2 regions of the Streptomyces lunalinharesii genome follow, and region 1 is predicted to be linked to the other one. Evidence: riboswitches for the same ligand, from Rfam matches in the RefSeq annotation. Region 1 holds a riboswitch; the other holds the start of a gene.
What was found. Region 1 has a riboswitch for magnesium ahead of ABD385_RS39790 (winged helix-turn-helix domain-containing protein). Riboswitches for the same ligand answer to the same signal wherever they lie in the genome.

Region 1 (7,197 bases):
GATCATCACCAACCTCTTCACCACCCCCGCCCCACGCCGCCGGGCGATCGCCCTCTGGGCCGCCTCCCTCGGCGTGGGCGGCATGACAGGGCCCGTCCTCGGCGGCGCTCTCGTCGAGGGCTTCTCCTGGCGCGCCGGATTCTGGGTGAACGTCCCGATCGTGGCCGTGGCCCTGCTGCTCACCCCGCTCGTCGTACCGAAGAGCGGACCCCGTGCCGGAGGCCGCAGCGAGGAGCGGGTCGACCTCCTGGGCGCGATGATGTCGGCGTGCGGACTGCTCACGCTGGTCTGGGCGGTGATCGAAAGCCCCTCAAGGGGATGGACGAGCACACCGGTGCTGACCGGATTTGCCCTGGCCGCCGCTCTGCTGTCCGGGTTCGTCGCGCACCAGAAGCGCCGCGACGACCACGCGATGCTGCCGCTGCCCCTGCTGCGGCTGCCCGGCGTGGTGCGCGGCGCCACATCTCTTACGCTGCTGTCCTTCGCGATGTACGGAGCACTCTTCGTCATCACCCTCTACCTCCAAGGCGTCCTCGGCTACACCCCCTGGCAGGCCGGCGTCCGCACTCTGCCCCTGGCCGCAGCCCTCGCCGCGGGTTCGCTCGCAGCACCGAGACTGCTGGCCCGACACGGTGAACGAACACCGATCGCGGCCGGACTCCTCCTCGTCACCGCGGCGTTTGCCGTCCTGACCCGCACCCGGTCCGACTCCGGCTACGGGCATCTGCTCGTCTTCGAAGTCATCGCTGGGCTGGGCGCCGGCCTGGTCGCGGCCGCCGGTACGGAGACCGTCATGGGCGCGGTCCCGCCCTGCCACGCCGGACTGGGATCGGCGGTCAACGACGCCACCCGCCAGGTCGGAGCCTCCCTCGGCGTCGCCGTCCAGGGTTCCGTCCTCAGCACCGTCATCACCGACCGCTTGGGCCCCATGGCCTCGTCGGCCACCCCGAGCGCCGTACTGCCCCCCTTCCCGGCCGCACGGCAGGCGTTCGTCGACGGCCTCACAGCGAGCGCCCTGACCGCAGGGAGCGTCAGCCTGGCAGCCACCCTCGTGGTCATTCCATGGCGCAGCACAATTCCGGACGCCGCGACGTCTCATGAGGGACTTTGAGCCGACTCAGGTTCAAGGACGGACACGCACCGGACTCTCCCGTGGCTGCTGTGCCCTCCCTGGCGGAGGCAGTGATCGGCACCGAGGTGTTCCCGGCCACAGCGGCCGGATACCGAGAACGGCCGGAGTGGAGGGGGCAGGCTCCTTCGGGGCGGCCCTGCCCCCATAACCTGCTGGCCCAGGGCGTGGAAGTGTTCGACGTGAACCGGCCCGACTGCCCCCGACGCGGCAAGTCGGACCCGCCCGATGCCCAGAACGCGGCCCGGGAGGCCGAGTCAGGCGATGGACCGGTGCGGAGTGCGCGGTTGTACAAACTCGCCTAGGGTTCGGCAGTCAAAGGCCCGCGCCGAGGCGATCAACCGGCTCAAGGCCGTTCTCGTCAGTGCCCGAGCCTGCAGGAAGAACTGGCCAGGCTGACTCACATCAGCTCGTGACCAGCGAAAGGATCTTCGGAGCTCATGCTGGCAGCGGTGCTGCAGGAACACGGGAAGACCATGCGCGCCGGGACCGTGCGGTACACAGCTCCCCGCGGACCCATCGCAGTACGCCTCAACTGCCCGCTGAAGTAGGCGCGCAGAGATCGCAGGAACTTCAGGCGGGCGAGCGCACGTTGGTCTTGACGTGACTGAACTTCGCACCCTCGGCTCGTCCGACATCCGCGTCTCCCCCCTCTGCCTGGGAGGCAACGTCTTCGGCTGGACCGCCGACAAGACCCAGTCGTTTGCGGTGCTCGACGCCTACCTTGCTGGCGGCGGAAATTTCATGGATACCTCCGACTCCTATATGAATTACTTCGCCGGCAACGAGCCGGGCCAGTCAGAGCGCATCATTGGCGACTGGCTCGCCGCCCGCCGTAACCGCGACGACGTGGTCGTCGCAACGAAGGTTGGTGACCACCCTGAGTACATGGGCCTTGCGCCTGCCAACATCAAGGCCGCTGCCGAGGAGTCCTTGCGGCGGCTGCGTACCGACCACATCGATCTCTACTACACCCATTTCGACCGGGACGAGTCCATCCCCGTGGACGAGATCATCACGGCTCTCGACGATCTCGTGAAGGCCGGCAAGGTGCGTGCCATCGCGGCCTCCAACATCAGCGCCGAACGGCTCTCCGCGTCGCTGGCCTTCTCCGATCGGGAAGGGTTGGCCCGCTACGTGGCGCTGCAGCCGCCGTACAACCTCGTCTCACGCGATACCTACGAGGGCGCGCGGCGGGATGTCGTGCAGCGTGAAGGGCTGGCCTGCGTTCCGTACTTCGCACTGGCCTCCGGCTTCCTCACCGGCAAGTATCGGCCCGGGAAGAGTGTGGAGAACGTGCGCAACGTTCCCGGACTCGCCGGTGGCTACGCAGACACTGAACGCGGCGTGAAGGTGCTCGACGCATTGGAGCAGATCGCGACGGCACGGGGGGTGGAGATGGCCACAGTGGCGCTGGCCTGGCTCGCGGAGCAGCCGACCGTGACCGCGCCGATCGCCTCGGCACGCAACGTTGAGCAACTGCCTGCGCTCTTCGCCGCGCAGGACCTGCATCTGTCGGACATCGAGCTGCAGACTTTGACGACCGCCTCTTCCTGACCGGGGCGCGGTCGGGGGTTACGGGCCCCGGTCGCAGACCGGGCACAGGTCCTGGTGATCATGGAGATGCGACGCCCTGTGATCACTTGGGAGACCTGTGCCCGCGCTGCCATCATGGTTGACAGAACCGCTCTGGGACCAATTCGCGATCCTGCTTCCCCGCAGGCCGGATTTTCACCCGGACCATCCTCTCGGCTGCCACCGCCGGCGTGTCAGCGACCGGGTCATCTTCGACAAGCTCCTGCAACTCTTGCGTTTCGGCTGCTCTTACGAAGCGATCGCCGACACGACTTGCTCGGCCACCACTATCCGCAGCCGCCGTGACGAGTGGATCCGACTCGGCGTCTTCGCCAGGCTCAAACAGATCGCGTTGGATTCCTACGACCGGATCGTCGGTCTCGCCCTCGATCACATCGCCGTAGACGGCTCCATTACCAAGGCTCCAGGAGGCGGCGAGGCCGCTGGCCGGTCACCGGTAGACCGCGGCAAGCAGGGCTTGAAACGCTCAGGTATGACGGATGGGTACGGAATACCTCTGGGCCGTGTCCTGGCCGGCGCTAACCGCCACGACTCTCTGCTGCTTGCTCCCACGCTGGACCGCCTGGACGACCTTGGCCCGTTGCCATCACTGTGCACTTGGACGCCGGTTACGATTCGGTCAAGACCCGCGCTCTGCTCGAAGAGCGCGGTTTTCACGGCCACATCGCGCACAAAGGTAAGAATGCACCAATCCAGGCCAGCCGGCGTTGGCACGTGGAGCGCACCCACGCCTGGCAGAACGCCTTCCACCGGCTCGCCCGCTGCTACGAGCGGCGAGCCACCATCATCGACGCCTTTTTCGATCTCGCCGACACGATTATCACCGTGCGTAGCCTGAGACGGCAGGCGTGGGTGACCCACCGCTGGAACGAACGCCCGAACCGCCGACCGTGACCCACGCCCTACCTGCGCGACCTCTAAGACGCCCGTCGCGCACGAGACCCAGACCTGCGCCAGACAGATCGCGCGTCGCCAGCCGACCAGTGATCGACGACCACACGGCGCCGAGCAGTGCACGGCAAATGGTGGGCGAAGCGGATGCCGAGTGGCTGCCGACGTCCTCCGGGGCGGCGACCGTCGGTTCCGTGCCGCTCCCGTCCAGGATTCGGGTCCGCGGCGAGGCCGTCTCCGGCCTGGACGCCTTCACCCGCCGCAGCCTTCCCGTTCTCCTCGCCGGTCCGCGGAGCCCGGTCCCTGGTACGCATCACAGACGACCTGAGCACCGTTGGCCTGGCCCACCGTCGCTCCGCGCGTCGTCAGATTCCCCCCGCGGCGGCTCTGCTCACCGGTGCCGCCGCGCTACCGACCGCGAAAGAGACGCCAGTGGAATCCTTGCGCAGTTCTTACGCAATCGGCGCTCCCGTAAACGAAGTTGTGGGTAAGTGGCCCAGTGCTGGTGGAGCGCGGACGTTCTCGCCGGATGGCCGCGTGCCTGCTGAGGCTGTGTCAAGGCGCCGGTGCCGGGGCCGCCATCCCCTGATGCCGGCGTCAGCCACTGACCCCACCGCACCGAACCGGAACACCGTCTGGGGCAAAGCCCCTTGACCGGGAGCCAAAGCATGACGATCTACGAGCACCTGCCTCACCCGCACATCGCCTCCCGGCGCGCTCAGGGGCCGGTGAAAGTCACCGATCAACTCCCCGCGGGCAATGCAGTCAGCCGGTTCAACACCAGGATCGCGATCCTGGTCACCCGAGTGGTCGGCAGCATGTGGTGTGCCTACGCGTTTGCACTGTTCGATCTGATCAGCCTCCCGGACGCGATCCAGGCCGGGGCGTCCGCCATCGTCTCCTGGGTTGCGCAGACGTTCCTGCAACTGGTGCTGCTCTCCGTGATCATGGTCGGCCAGAACGTGCAGGCCGCCGCGTCGGACAGGCGTGCCACGGCGACCTTCCACGATGCGAGTGCGACCCTGCATGAGGTGGCGCACGTGCAGGCCCATCTCGCCGCGCAGGACGCTCTGTTGACCCGAATCGCCGAGAGGATCGGCCTGGAACCCGTACCTGTCGCCGAAACGCTCTCGGGTGACGATGCGCTGGAACAGTCATCAACCGAGTGATGTGCCGGTCGCTCCCGCCGCCGCTGTTCGCCTGACTGCTCGACGTACTTGCCCGGGGACCGGCGCAAGCTCCAGTTGTGGGCGACCAGGCGAGTCGTCAAGTCCCGTCGACGGAGCCGACGGCCTGCCGCGCCAAGTCGTCAATGGCCCCACACATCTGCGTAGCGAGCTGATGGGCGGTATGTCGTTAAGACTTGGTCAACTAGTTGCGCCGATGCGCAAGTAGCGAGCATGCTTGTGGACGTTTGAAGGAGGCACCTCGTTCGGTGAGGCGTCTGTACGGATACAGGCCACTGACCCCACGACGTCGAGAGACGCCCAGGTTCAGGACAGGTCTCCCCGACCTAAGGGGTGACCCCAAGTGGCTTCCCCGGCACGGGGATTACGCCGTGCAGTGCCAAAGCTCTGACGAGTAGGGGTGAACCGGCTATGGGGCCCGGTCCGCTCTCTGCCGCGTCGAAACGGCCCAATCGCGCGCCCGACCGGAAGGAGGCGAGAAACATGGACGACAGCAGTGGTAGTAGTCCGAGCCACAGTAGGTCGCTGACCCGTATGTCCTTCTCGACCTCCGGTACGCGATAACCCCTTCTCCCTACGCGTTCGCGGATCCCCTTCGCAAGTCACCCGTGCGGCCTCGCCGACCCGGGCGGCCGGGCTGCGCGCCCGCAGGGCAAGCATTCCGCGCGCCATCGAACCTCTCGCCCACACCCGGCACGTGACGGGGTTTCACCGTCACCTTCGCTGACAGTCCCCCGACCCGAGAGAGGCAGCCATGAAACTCCACCACCGGCCTGTCCGCCACACGTTGCTGGCCCGGATCTCCGGCGTGCGCCGACGCCACGACTCCGTTCCACGTCCGCTGTCGACGCCGCGGGAGGCCGCGGATCTTCCCCAGGCGCCGGTCCACCGTATCCGCGGCCTCGTCGTCGACCACGGAACCCGTCGGGTGTCGGCCGGCGGACGGCAAGTGAATCTCACCTGCATGGAGTTCGAGCTCCTCGCTCATCTGGTGGCCAACCGATGCCGGGTCTACACCCGCGAGGAGCTGATGGCGCTGGTGTGGCAGCAGTCCGCCATGGGAGGCATGCGCACGATCGACGTACACATCGCCCGGCTGCGCCGGAAGCTCGGTCCCGGGCACCGGGCGCTGATCCGCACCGTACGGCACGTCGGTTACGCCTTCGAGCCGTCGGCCACGACCAAGCTCCGCAGTTGAAGAAGGGACGGCCGACGACTCGTTCGTCGGCGTTCGCCGCCCTCGAGAGTCTCCAAGGGACACCGTCATGCGATTCCTGTTCCGTTCCTCCATCAGGCAGAACAACCGCCCCGGCACCGAGACGCCAGTCGCCCGGTCACGCGAGCTGGTCACCCTCCATGTCCACTGCGACCGGGGCGCCGAGAACAAGGTGCGCGCGCTGTGCGTGCTGGCCATGGGCCGGCCCGGCGCTCGTGTCGAGGCCGTGCGCGTCGATCCGTCCGATGCGTTCACCGCTCACCTGCGCCTGACGGTCACCCTGGACGGCACGGCCACCAGTCTGCTGGACCGGCTCCTCGACATGCTCTCCGGCATGCCGTCCGTGCGGGACCTGCACTGGCACCGACACGACGTTCCTGGCAATCTCGCCGTCACCACGGATAGAGGATGCCCTGGTACTTGCGCTCGCTGAGTCCGATGTCGTCCTGTTCCCGGCTCGCACGACCGCCGTGCCGCTCACGGTCACCGAAATCGCCACCGCGACAACGACGTTGGAGGCTGCGGCCGGCCCTGCTCTCTGCCGCCCCGTGGCCCGCCCGGCACCGGCGCGCGTAGACGGCCGAGGCGAGAACACGGCGGAACGCGGGGCGGTCGTTCGTTCGACATATCCTTGCGCTGTGGCGGACTGGTGGCGTTTTCTGGTGAATGCGTTCTGGGCTGTGGACCGGGCGCTGGGTGGGCAACGGCGTCCGACCCGGATTCAGAAATGGGTGGCCCGACACCCGGTAGGCGCCGGCCTGTGCATGGCTGCGCCCTTCACGCTCGCCTTCTTGATGTTGTCGCGTGAGGACGAACCCGACGACCCCTTTTTCGCCGTGCTGTTCGGACTGCTTCTGGCTGTCGTCTTCGGTCTCACGGCCGTCTCGGAACGGCTCCGACAGCGCCGTCTCAAGCGTCTGGGCCTATGGGACGGATCATGAGGCCAAGGCTGATGGGGGCGTCCGGTGCTCGGCTCCCGAAGGGCGGTGCGCCAGCCGCCTCTGGGACGGACCGTCGTCCCGTGCTCGGGCGTTGGCGAGGCGGGAGGAGTCGGCGCCGGTCCTGATGCGGATGCCGTTGATGGCCCGTTGATCCACGACGGCCGCCCGCAGACGCGGGCCGAGCCGATCGCTCGGCAGTGACATGGTGGCGCCGGCGAGCCGATTCAGCGAGCTAGG
Region 2 (7,197 bases), on a different contig from region 1:
GCGGCGAGCCCGAGGCCGCCCTGGGCGAAGGCGTCCTGCTCGGTGAGGAACACGCCCTCGGCGAGCGCCAGGCCGCACATCAGCGGCAGCACCCGGCACAGTTCGACGGCGGCGCGGGCCCGGACCAGCTTGCGCGGCGGTGCGAAGGTGCGCGCCGGGTCGGACTGGGTCGCCACCCGGGGCAGCGGCATCGCGGGCCGGCCCAGCCAGGAGGAGCCGGGCTCGCCGTCGGCGGGGGCGTTGGAGAGCACACCGACCAGGCTGTGGTCGGGCACGTCGTGGCCGGGGTCGACGATGCCGGAGTTGCCGACGAAGGCCCGGCGGCCGATCCGGACGGTCCCCAACCGCAGCCAACCGCCGCGGAGTTCGAAGGGCGCGACCAGGGTGTCGTCGGCGAGGAAGGCACCGTCCTCGACGTGCAGCAGGGAGGGCAGCGGCAGCACCGTGGAGATCTCCGCGTGCCGGCCGACCTTGGCGCCGAGCAGCCGCAGCCAGTGCGGGGTGCCGAGGCTGGCGTAGAGCGGGAAGAGGCTGCCGCGGGCGCCGTCCAGGAGGCGGGTGACCAGCCAGGCGCGCCAGGCGACGCCACCGCTCGCGGGGTGCAGCCCCGGCGTGATGCCGCGTCCGAGGAGGCGCACCACGGCGGCGGTGACGAGGATCGAGCAGCCGGTGGTCAGGAGCGTGAAGACCGGGACGGCCAGCAGCAGGCGGAGCGCGGCGGTGGCGAGGGTGCCGCTGTCCCGGAGCAGGAAGTACGCGCCGACCAGGGCGGGCGCGGTGGACAGCAGGGCCAGCAGCGGCAGGCCCAGCAGGGTCAGTCCGTAGGCGGCGCTCCAGCGGCGCGAGCGCTGCCAGGCGGGGGCGGGCCAGGCGGCGCCGGCCATCCGCTCGGCGGCGCCGGCCGGGCGGGCCGGGGAGCCGGACCACGAGGCGCCGTCGGGGATCTCGCCGTCCAGGCAGCCGCCGGCGGTGAGTTCGGCGCCCCGGCCGACGACGGCACCGGGCATCAGCATGCTGCGGTGGGCGACCCGGGCGCCGGCGCCGATCCGGACCGCGCCGATGTGCAGGATGTCGCCGTCGAGCCACCAGCCGGAGAGGTCGGCCTCGGGTTCGATGCTGCAGCCGTCGCCGAGTTCGGCGAGGCCGGTGACCGGCGGCATGGTGTGCAGTGCCACGTTCCGCCCGGTGGTGCAGCCCAGGCTCCGGGCGTAGAGCCGCGCCCAGGGGGTGCCGAGCAGGGAGGGCACGCCGAAGGCGGCGACGACGCGTTCGGCGGTCCACAGGCGCAGGTGGGTGGCGCCGCCGCGCGGGTAGGCGCCGGGCTTGATGGAGCCGGCGAGCGTGCGAGCGGCCAGGGCGCCGAGGGCGCAGCGCATCGGGGCGCTGTAGAGCACCACCCAGCCGACGACGATCAGCCACCACGCGGTGTGCGGCGCCCAGACCTGCGGGGCGAGCAGGCCGAGGACGTTGTCCGCGAGCGCGAGTCCGACCAGTCCGCGCAGGCCGGCGATGCCGTACAGGCCGGTCTGGACGAGGAGTTGGACGAGACCGGTGCGGCGCGGGACCGGGCGGACCGGGCGGACCTCGTCCACCGTGCCGCCGAGCGAGTCGAGGTGTTCGGCCATGTCGCGCAGGACCGGGTGGCGGTAGAGGTCGGCGACCGAGACGCCGGGGTGGTGGATGCGGAGCTGGGACGCCATGCGGGCGGCGGCCAGGCTGGTGCCGCCGAGGGAGACGAAGTCGCTGTCCGGGCCGGGCCGGACGCCGAGGAGTTCCTCCCAGATCCCGGCGAGGCGGGCGGCGGTGCCGTGCAGCGCCGCGGCCGGGTCGCCGGTGGCGGAGTCGGCCGGGGCGGTCGGCAGCGGCCAGGGCAGCGCCTTGCGGTCGACCTTGCCGGAGGTCCGGGTGGGCAGGCCCTCGACCTCCGCGAGGACCGGGACCAGCTGCGCCGGCAGGCGTTCCTGGAGCAGTGCGCGGGCCTTGTCCTGCTGGAAGCTGGAACCGTCGGCGGTGCGCTGTTCGGGGACGACGTAGCCGACCAGCACCTGGGTGCCGGCCGGCGTCGTCTGGACGGCCGCGGCGGCCCCGCGGACGCCGGGCAGGGCGGCCAGGGCGGCGTCGATCTCGCCCAGTTCGATCCGGCGGCCGCCGAGTTTGATCTGGTCGTCGGCGCGGCCGACGAAGAGCAGGCCCTCGGGTTCGGCCCGGACCAGGTCGCCGGTGCGGTAGACGCGGGCGGCCCCCAGGGCGTCGTCGGGCCGGAACCGTTCGGCGTCCTTGACGGGGTCGAGGTAGCGGGCCGTGCCGACGCCGCTGATCAGCAGTTCGCCCTCGGCACCGAAGGGCACCGGCTGCCCGGCCCGGTCGACGACGGCGAGCTGCCAGCCCTCCAGGGGCAGGCCGATGCGGACCGGCTCGCCCGGCAGCAGGCGGGCGGCGCAGGCGACGACGGTGGTCTCGGTCGGGCCGTAGGTGTTCCACATCTCGCGGCCGGGCCCGGCGAAGCGGTCGACGAGCCCGGCCGGGCAGGATTCGCCGCCGACGATCAGCAGGCGGACCCGGCGCATCGCCTCGTCCGGCCAGAGCGCGGCGAGGGTGGGCACGGTGGAGACGACGGTGATGCCGCGCTCGACGAGCCAGGGGCCGAGTTCGTGGCCGGCCCGGACCAGCGCGCGGGGTGCGGGCACCAGGCAGGCGCCGTACCGCCAGGCGAGCCACATCTCCTCGCAGGAGGCGTCGAAGGCGACGGACAGCCCGGCCAGCACCCGGTCGCCGGGGCCCAGCGGCCGGTCCTGGCAGAACAGGTCGGCCTCGGCGTCGACGAAGGCGGCGGCGGAGCGGTGGCTGACCGCCACGCCCTTGGGCGCGCCGGTCGAACCCGAAGTGAAGATGATCCAGGCGTCGTCCTGGGGGCCCGCGCAGCGCGGGGCGCCGCCGGGCCGGGCCAGCCCGGGCAGCGGGCCGTCGGGGCCGAGGACGGCGCAGACGGCGGCCTCGCGGAAGACGGTGGCGGCCCGCTCGTCGGGGTCGTCGGCGTCGACCGGCACGTAGGCCGCTCCGCTGCGCAGGACGGCGAGGATGGACAGGTACAGCTCGGCGGTCCCGGAGGGCACACGGACTCCGACCCGGTCGCCGGGACCGATGCCACGGTCCCTGAGCTGCCGTGCGCGGCGTTCGGTCTCGGTACACAGGTCGCGGTAGGTGAGTGCCTCGGAGCCCGTGTCCAGCGCGATCGCCTGGGGATGTGCGGCGGCGGTGGCATCGAGGACGTCGAGCAGGGTCCGCGGGGCCGGGTTGCCGGCGGTGCGGTACAGGGCCCGGCGGGGCGCTGGCTCGGACGGCTCGAAGGACGATTCGAGAAGGGGCGACGACATCGATATGCCTCTGTTCGGTGCCGGTGGGTGGATGACCCTCGGACGTTCGCCCCTAGAGATGCCGCTGCTCAGGCAGGGGGTTCGCCTGCCGGGCGGTCTGTTCCGCAATTCGAACGTGCTGTGAAAGCGGCTACCGGGCGCTTGGGCAGGCAGCGCCGGGAAAGCGCCCACGGCGCCTGACCACGGCGTGGGAAAGAATTGACTCCGGCCGGGGATTGTTTTCGGCACCACTCCCCCGGGGCGACAAAACCCCAGGTCAGAGGCGTGATCCCGATCGGTTACGGGTCAACCGGTCAAGCCTTGCCTAAATGATTGCGCAACTGAGCACATATTCATCGACTTCTCACGCCGGCCTCATCGCGGTGTCATGACGCGGCCATACCCTCACCGTGCGCCCGGCACACCCCGCAACGCCCGTGGACGTCACCAACGGGGCGCCGGCGCCGCCTACTTGAGGATGTTCACGGCCCGGGCCACCACCAGGACGACGGTCAGCAGCGAGACCGCCGACTGCAACAGCATCAGCAGCTTCGCCCAGCGGCTCAGCGGCATCACGTCGGTGGGACTGAAGGCGGTGGCGTTGGTGAACGACAGGTACAGGTAGTCGGCGAACTGCGGCTCCCAGTGCTCGGGGGCCAACTGCGGCGTCGCCATCTGCGGGAAGAGGAAGTCCGGGTAGCGGCGCACGGCACGGGCCCGGGCGACCGGGCCCCCGCGGTCCGACTCCCAGTACCAGAGCGCGAAGGCGATGATGTTGGTGAGCCAGATGCCGCCGCCGGTCACGAGCAGTTGGCCGGCGTCCCCGCCCTCGATGCCGCGCACCAGGCCGACCGCCAGGCGCACCGCCGACCAGCCGTTCGCCGTGCTGATCAGCACGATCAGCGCCAGCCCCGTCCACCGGTACAACGGGGAGGCCCGCTCGATGCGGAACGGGTCGGCCGCCACCAACACCAGCAGCAGCGCGGTCTCCAGCCCCGGCAGCAGCCAATCCGGGTGGATCGTCAGCCGCTCCGGGAGCAACCACTGCAGCACCACGGCCACCAGCACCGCGAGCGTCGAGGGCCAGCGGGGCTCGCCGCGGGTCACCCGCCGCCAGGCCGGCCGCAACCGGCGCCCGGCCTCCTCCAGCCCCGTCACGGCGGGCGCCAGCAGCGCCTCGATGCGGTCCAGCCGCTCGGCTTCGGTACCGGCTCCGCCCGTTTCTCCGGGCCCGGGATCGCGCTCCGACATGGGCCTCATGCTCACCCGACGACCGGACGGTGTCCAGCAGCCGGACCGGGACGGCGGCAGCCGGTGGCCGCGGGGTTAAGAGTCGGTCAAAAAGTTGCACAATTGCGCAAGTATCCATCGAGAGGGTCTAGACTCCTAGAGGTTTGACGAAGCACGCACCTCGTTCGGTGAGGCGTCGTCACGGACACAGGCCACTGATCCCACCCGTCGAGAGACGCTCCGGATCAGGACAGGTCTCCCCGGCCCAAGGGGTGACCCCAAGTGGCTGCCCCGCCCGGGGCTACGCCGTGACGTGCCAAAGCTCTGACGAGTGGGGGTGAGCCGGTCGACGGTGACCGGCCGCTCCTTGCCGGATCGACGACGGCGCGTCCCGAGCGCCCCGGCCGGAAGGAGGCGAGAGACATGGATTGCAGTAGTCCGGGCCATCATCGGCCCCACCTCCGCTTGCCCTCGCATTCTTCCGGCACGCGGTAGCCACCTTCCCTGCGCGGCCCGTCCGCCGCACCACGCCCCCGTACGGCCAGGCGCCGACACGGGTCGCCGTGCTGCGCTCCCGCGCAGGGAAGATGCCTGCCTCGCGCCCCCAACACCTCCCCCGCCCGGGGGACTTGGGAGTTCGCCATGACCGAGACCACCGTCCGCACCACGGCCCCTGCCCCGCCGTCCACCGCCGTGCTCGACGACGCGCACACCGGTGACATCCGCGGCGCGCTCGGCACCATCCGGCACGACGACACCGCCCCGCGCCGGGGCCTGCCCGCCAAGCTCAAGACCCTGCTCGCCATCGCCGGCCCCGGCCTGATCGTGATGGTCGGCGACAACGACGCCGGCGCCTTCACCACCTACGGCCAGGCCGGCCAGAACTACGGCACCCACCTGCTGTGGACCCTGCTGCTGCTCGTCCCGGTGCTCTACGTCAACCAGGAGATGGTGCTCCGACTGGGCGCCGTCACCGGGGTGGGGCACGCGCGGCTCATCCTGGAGCGGTTCGGGAAGTTCTGGGGCGCCTTCTCGGTCATCGACCTGTTCCTGCTCAACGCGCTGACGCTGGTGACGGAGTTCATCGGCATCACCCTCGCCGCCGGGTACCTGGGACTGCCCAAGGTCGGCGCGGTCCTGCTGGCCGCGGCCGTCATCATCGCGTCCGCCTTCACCGGGTCGTTCCGCAGGTTCGAACGGATCGCCATCGCCCTGTGCGCGGCGTCCCTGCTGCTCGTCCCGCTGTACTTCCTGGTGCACCCGTCCACCGGGCAGATGGCCCACGACTTCGTCGTCCCGCACCTGCCCGACGGGCCCGGCGGGCCGTCCGCGGTGCTGCTGCTGATCATCGGCATCGTCGGCACCACCGTCGCGCCCTGGCAGCTCTTCTTCCAGCAGTCCTACGTCATCGACAAGCGGATCACCCCGCGCTTCATGGGCTACGAGAAGGCCGACCTGTGGATCGGCATCGCCATCGTGGTGCTCGGCGCCGCCGCCCTGATGGGATGCACCGCCGCCGCCTTCGCCGGCACCGCGGGCGCCGGTGCCTTCACCGACACCGCCGGCATCGCGCACGGCCTGGCCGCCCACGCCGGCAAGCTCGCCGGGGTGCTGTTCGCCATCGCCCTGCTGGACGCCTCGATCATCGGCGCCTTCGCGGTGTCCCTGTCCACCGCGTACGCCATCGGCGACGTCTTCGGCATCCGGCACTCCCTGCACCGCGGCGTCGGCGGCGCCAAGGGCTTCTACGCCGTCTACGCGGGCCTGGTCGCCGCGGCCGCCACGATCGTGCTGCTGCCCGGGGCGCCGCTGGGCCTGCTCACCGAGGGCGTGCAGACCCTGGCCGGAGTGCTGCTGCCGTCCGCCTCCGTCTTCCTGCTGCTCCTGTGCAACGACCGGGCGGTGCTCGGCCCGTGGGTCAACGGCCCCCGCACCAACGCCTTCACCGCCGCCGTCGTCGGCGTCCTGGTCACCCTCTCGGTGATCCTCACCGCCGCGGTCCTCTTCCCGGACATCGACGCGGGCAGCATCCTCACCCTCATGGCGGGCTGCGGCGCGGCCGGGGTGCTGGCGCTCGGGTACGCGGAGCTGCGGCGGCGCCGCAAGGGCTGGGCGCGCGGCGGCCGTCCGGTGGACCGCACCGGCCGCGACGACTGGCGGATGCCGCCCCTGGAGCGGCTGCCCCGGCCGGTGCTCTCCACCGGGCACAAGATCGGCCTGACCGCGCTGCGGACGTATCTGCTGCTCGCCATGGTCCTGGTCGTCGTCAAGCTCGTCGAAGTGGCGCTCGCCCAGTGAGGTGCCCGGCCCGCCGCCGGCACCCGTCCCCCACCCCACCCGTTCCCGAGGAGGTGCTCCCATGCACACCCTGACCGTCGTCGACTTCCTCGTCCGACTCGCCACCGGCGTGGCCTGCGGAGCGCTCATCGGTGTCGAGCGCCAATGGCGCGCCCGGATGGCGGGGTTGCGCACCAACGCCCTGGTCGCGGCCGGGGCCACGCTCTTCGTCCTCTACAGCACCGCCGTCGGGGACTCCGGCAGCCCTACCCGCGTCGCCTCGTACGTCGTCTCCGGCATCGGCTTCCTCGGCGGCGGGGTGATCCTGCGCGACGGG

Region 2: another riboswitch for magnesium. It lies ahead of ABD385_RS01055 (NRAMP family divalent metal transporter); the one in region 1 lies ahead of ABD385_RS39790 (winged helix-turn-helix domain-containing protein).

Annotation. Positions count from the first base shown of each region.
Region 1 covers NZ_BAAARK010000069.1:11,835-19,031, forward strand. The annotation lists gene ABD385_RS39770 (MFS transporter) at 1-1,111, shown strand, start outside; gene ABD385_RS39775 (aldo/keto reductase) at 1,733-2,686, shown strand; partial or broken gene ABD385_RS39780 (IS5 family transposase) at 2,784-3,619, shown strand; gene ABD385_RS39785 (hypothetical protein) at 4,285-4,785, shown strand; M-box (ykoK) riboswitch at 5,037-5,210, shown strand; gene ABD385_RS39790 (winged helix-turn-helix domain-containing protein) at 5,558-6,001, shown strand; gene ABD385_RS39795 (hypothetical protein) at 6,069-6,452, shown strand; gene ABD385_RS39800 (hypothetical protein) at 6,658-6,960, shown strand.
Region 2 covers NZ_BAAARK010000001.1:217,479-224,675, forward strand. The annotation lists gene pls (epsilon-poly-L-lysine synthase Pls) at 1-3,374, opposite strand, end outside; gene ABD385_RS01050 (hypothetical protein) at 3,822-4,604, opposite strand; M-box (ykoK) riboswitch at 4,757-4,927, shown strand; gene ABD385_RS01055 (NRAMP family divalent metal transporter) at 5,226-6,881, shown strand; gene ABD385_RS01060 (MgtC/SapB family protein) at 6,943-7,197, shown strand, end outside.